DNA from 2 places in the Pseudomonas sp. P1_C12 genome. Region 2 is predicted to be linked to the other one. Evidence: riboswitches for the same ligand, from Rfam matches in the RefSeq annotation. Region 2 holds a riboswitch; the other holds the start of a gene.
What was found. Region 2 has a riboswitch for cobalamin ahead of AC1D19_RS18385 (CbtB domain-containing protein). Riboswitches for the same ligand answer to the same signal wherever they lie in the genome.
Positions count from the first base shown of each region.

Region 1: it holds a riboswitch for cobalamin, as region 2 does, so the genes downstream of both, cobO (cob(I)yrinic acid a,c-diamide adenosyltransferase) here and AC1D19_RS18385 (CbtB domain-containing protein) in region 2, are expected to answer to the same signal.

Region 1 is NZ_JBFUAE010000002.1:242,755-245,141, reverse strand. It holds gene AC1D19_RS04080 (hypothetical protein) at 60-644, opposite strand; cobalamin riboswitch at 798-1,030, shown strand; gene cobO (cob(I)yrinic acid a,c-diamide adenosyltransferase) at 1,113-1,724, shown strand; gene AC1D19_RS04070 (cobyrinate a,c-diamide synthase) at 1,721-2,387, shown strand, end outside.
Region 2 is NZ_JBFUAE010000010.1:106,535-108,921, reverse strand. It holds gene cobW (cobalamin biosynthesis protein CobW) at 1-522, opposite strand, end outside; cobalamin riboswitch at 626-838, opposite strand; cobalamin riboswitch at 1,033-1,258, shown strand; gene AC1D19_RS18385 (CbtB domain-containing protein) at 1,380-1,571, shown strand; gene AC1D19_RS18380 (CbtA family protein) at 1,583-2,290, shown strand; gene AC1D19_RS18375 (cobalamin biosynthesis protein) at 2,287-2,387, shown strand, end outside.

The sequences.
Region 1 (2,387 bases), on a different contig from region 2:
TTCCCTATGAATGCCTTGTTCTAATCATAGAGATGCGTTGTCGTCCGATGGTTCAACCCTTAGCCACGTGCTTCCTTGAACAGCACCGCAATGCCGGGGTGATAGTTGCCGGCTTCGTTGCGCAACTTGCGATAGGCGTAAGGGAAGTACCAGGCAACGGCGCAGGTGTGTTCCTTTTGCAGGTCGTCGACCATGTCCTGGAGTTCTTCCGGCGTTGCGCCTTGCTGGGCTTTTTGCGGGGCAACGAACAGGCAGCCGACTTTCAGGTCGCTGGCGTGGCTCAGTCGCTTTGCATCGCTGGTGATGTCGAGCAGGGCCTGGGTCAGGTTGAGGCTGTTGACCCGTGGCCAGCGCTGGCTGGTCTGGATGTACGCGCGGGTTTCGGGCGAGGCGAGGAACAGGTCGGCACGGCTGTTGCGTTCGCCTTCTTCGGTCTGTTTGCGGGTGGGCGTCTGTTGCAGCGTGACCATCTCGGCCATCCAGGCGGCGGCGGACAGCAGCCCGAGGTTGGCCTTTTCGTCGTGCCAGTACGGTGTGTCGCCATCACCGCGGACGGCGTTATAGCGGTCGATGCATTCGAACCAGCGCTCGAGCACCGGGCGCAGGAATTCCAGCTTTGGATTGCTGATGATCATGCCTTGCATGGGTTCACCCTTGTTATTGTGTTGTGGGGTTGTGGCTCTTTGATATCACTGCTTTGGGCGTGGCACAAGATTGACGTCAGTTTATTGATTGATGGCAGATATTCGGTCGATCGCCTCCCGGCTTTAATTGACGCTCCACCCCCAACCCTCTAACCTTCGCGGCTTGTTTCAGGTGCTCTGTGGCTTGGGTCGACAGAGTGAAACAGGGAAGCCGGTGAGTGAGTCCTTCTGTTGGTCGAAGGCCCGCAATTCCGGCGCTGCCCCCGCAACGGTAAATGAGTGAAAACTGTGTGTGATGCCACTGTGTCGATTCGATGCGGGAAGGCGCACAGTCTGGCCTCGCGCCACTCATGAGCCCGGAGACCGGCCTGATTCATCCAGCGGCATCACGGTGGGCGATGCCAGGCTTTTTGCCTTCTATTCTTGTGCCTGCCCGCCGTTATTCCTGCCTCAACGGAGAGCTCCCCCATGACTGATACCCCCGATCGTGACGAACGCCACCTGGCGCGCATGCAGCGCAAAAAAGCCGTGATCGACGAGCGCATCGCCAATTCCCCGAACGAATGCGGCCTGCTGCTGGTGTTGACCGGCAACGGCAAGGGCAAGAGCAGTTCGGCCTTCGGCATGCTTGCCCGCGCCATGGGGCACGGCATGCAGTGCGGCGTGGTGCAGTTCATCAAGGGCCGCAACAGCACCGGCGAAGAGCTGTTCTTCCGGCGCTTTCCCGAGCAGGTGCGCTTTCATGTGATGGGCGAAGGCTTTACCTGGGAAACCCAGGATCGTCAGCGCGACATCGCCGCCGCCGAAGCCGCCTGGGCGGTGTCGCAGCAACTGCTGCGCAATCCGTCCATCGGTCTGGTGGTGCTGGATGAGCTGAACATTGCCCTCAAGCACGGCTACCTCGATCTCGATCAGGTGCTCAGCGACTTGCAGGCCCGACCACCGATGCAACACGTGGTAGTCACCGGGCGTGCCGCCAAGCCGGAAATGATCGAGATGGCCGACACCGTCACCGAAATGGGCATGATCAAGCACGCCTTCCAGGCCGGGATCAAAGCGCAGAAAGGCGTCGAATTGTGAGTCAGCCTCGACTCTGTCCGGCGGTACTGATTGCCGCGCCGGCTTCCGGCCAGGGCAAGACCACCGTCACCGCGGCGCTGGCCCGATTGCATCGCAATCAGGGGCGCAAGGTCCGCGTGTTCAAGTGCGGCCCCGACTTTCTCGATCCGATGATCCTCGAGCGCGCCAGCGGTGCGCCGGTGTATCAGCTGGACATGTGGATGGTTGGTGAGCAAGAAAGTCGCCGGCTGCTGTGGGAAGCCGCTGCTGAAGCCGACCTGATCCTGATCGAAGGCGTCATGGGGCTGTTCGACGGTACGCCGTCGAGCGCCGATCTGGCGCGGCATTTCGGTGTGCCGGTGCTGGGTGTGATCGATGGCACGGCCATGGCCCAGACCTTTGGCGCCCTGGCCCTGGGGCTGGCGCGTTATCAGCCGGACTTGCCGTTCGCCGGGGTGCTGGCCAATCGTGTCGGTACGCTGCGCCACGCGCAACTGCTCGAAGGCAGCCTGACTGAAGGTTTGCGCTGGTACGGCGCGCTGTCCCGGGAAACCGGGATCGAATTGCCGAGCCGGCACCTGGGGCTGGTGCAGGCCAGTGAGCTGAACGATCTCGACCTGCGCCTCGATGCGGCCGCCGATGCACTGGCCAGTAGTTGCGAGGTTGCGCTGCCGCCGGCGGTCG
Region 2 (2,387 bases):
GAACAGTTCGTGCAGCGGCGATTCGTGGTCCAGGTTCGGGTCGAGTTTGCGCTGGGCGTCGACCTGATCCGGGAAGGCGGCGAAGGTGCCGGCGGCCACGGCCGGGCTGTCGACCACGGTGATTACCGCATCCACCGTGCAGGCGCTGCGGATTTCCGGCCACTGGAAGGCTTGCACCAGCGGCTTGGGCAGGGCCAGGCCCGAGGTTTCGATGAGGATATGGTCGAGATCGCCGCGACGGGCCACCAGTTCGCGCATCACCGGGAAGAATTCTTCCTGGACGGTGCAGCACAGGCAGCCGTTGGCCAGCTCATAGACACGGCCGTTGGCTTCTTCTTCGGTGCAACCGATGGAGCATTGCTTGAGGATTTCGCCATCAATACCCAACTCACCGAATTCGTTGACGATCACCGCGATGCGGCGACCCTGGGCGTTGTCGAGCATGTGCCGCAGCAGCGTGGTTTTACCCGAGCCGAGAAAGCCGGTGACGATGGTGACGGGGAGTTTGGCCAGTGTTTTCATCGGATGCCCTATGGCTAAGGTGGCGGGCATACGGGACGACGACCGGCAACGCGGGCGCGCGTGCCTGAAGAGTTCGCCACCGGATCACCCCGCCCGGTTGAAAGTGAGAATCTGTGACGAGGCAGGTCTCCTGGCTGACGGTGTGCCGGCCTTGAGCCTGGCATTCGCTGCGCCTTCCCGCCGGCCTCATGGATTGAGTCAGCAGTGGCGTGGCAACGAACATCACCGTTCACAGTTGCGGGGGCAGCCGCGGCATCGACCGCGTTCCCTTCTTAGCTTCGACAAACGCCGAAGAACCTCGAAAGCGCAAGGCTACGCATGGTGGGAAGACCGGTCAATCACTGTAGGAGCTGCCGAAGGCTTCGATCCTTTGATTTTGCTTTTAAAAACAAGATCAAAAGATCGTCCGAACGCGGCCCGAGCCTTCGGCAGCTCCTACAAAGAGCCGGGCATCATTCAGCTTCAAGTGAGAACCCTTGCCAATTGACGCCCAACCCCCGCCCATGCTCTCCTACGCACCTTGTTACGGGTGCCCTTCACAGGGTGAAACGGGAAACCGGTGAATCATGTGCTTTACTCTAAAGCCATGTCAGTCCGGTGCTGCCCCCGCAACGGTAAGCGAGCGAAGCGTCAGATCCACTGTGCCAATACGGCATGGGAAGGTGATGCTTTCAGGTTCAGGCCCAAGCCTTTGCCCCTCGTGAGCCCGGAGACCGGCCCGCAACACAAAGTGACCAGTACGGTCACTGAACCAACAAACCCGCGGTGGGCGGGCGCTGTTTGAAACCTTGCGCGCCTGGTCGTGCGGTTTTTTGCATGCGCTCTTAATCCCCGCTGACAGACCAGAGGGAAACGCCATGTCGATCATCAGCAGCGCCGAACACACATCCGCGAGCACCACCTCAACCCTGACCCAACGTCTGACCGTCGCCGTCTGCGCGTCGATCCTGGGCGCGTGCCTTGTGTATTTCGCCGGTTTCTCGCACATCGAAGCGGTGCACAACGCCGCCCACGATACCCGTCACAGCTCCGCGTTCCCGTGCCATTGAGAGCTGTCGTCATGATCAAGCGTATTGCGCAAACCGCAGGTTTCACCGGGTTGCTGGCCGCCCTGTTGCTAACCCTGCTGCAAAGCTTCTGGGTCGCTCCGCTGATTTTGCAGGCCGAGACCTACGAAAAATCCGAGCCGGCCGCTGTTGAAATGCATGAACACGCCGACGGTGCGATGGCTGCCCACACTCACGATGCGCAAGCCTGGGAGCCGGAAGACGGCTGGCAGCGCGTGCTGTCGACCACCGGCGGCAACTTGGTGGTAGCGGTCGGTTTCGCCCTGATGCTCGCCGGCCTGTACACCTTGCGTGCGCCGACCAAAACCTCCCAGGGCCTGCTCTGGGGCCTGGCCGGTTATGCGACGTTCGTGCTCGCGCCGACGCTCGGCCTGCCACCTGAATTGCCCGGCACTGCCGCCGCCGATCTGGCACAACGGCAACTGTGGTGGATTGGCACCGCTGCTTCCACTGCCGTCGGTATCGCCCTGATCGTATTCAGCCGTCACTGGCTGATGAAAGTCCTCGGCGCAGCGATTCTCGCCGTCCCCCATGTGATTGGCGCGCCGCAACCGGAAGTGCATTCGATGCTCGCTCCGGAGGCACTGGAAGCCCAGTTCAAAATCGCTTCGCAACTGACCAACGTGGCGTTCTGGCTGGCCCTGGGCCTGATCAGCGCCTGGTTGTTCCGTCGCAAAAGCGATGGTCAATACCACGCATGACGGATATCAGCACAGCGCCGACCCTGGTGGTCGGCCTGGGCTGCCAGCGCGGCTGCCCCGTCAGCACGTTGCTGGCGCTGCTCGATCAGGCACTGGA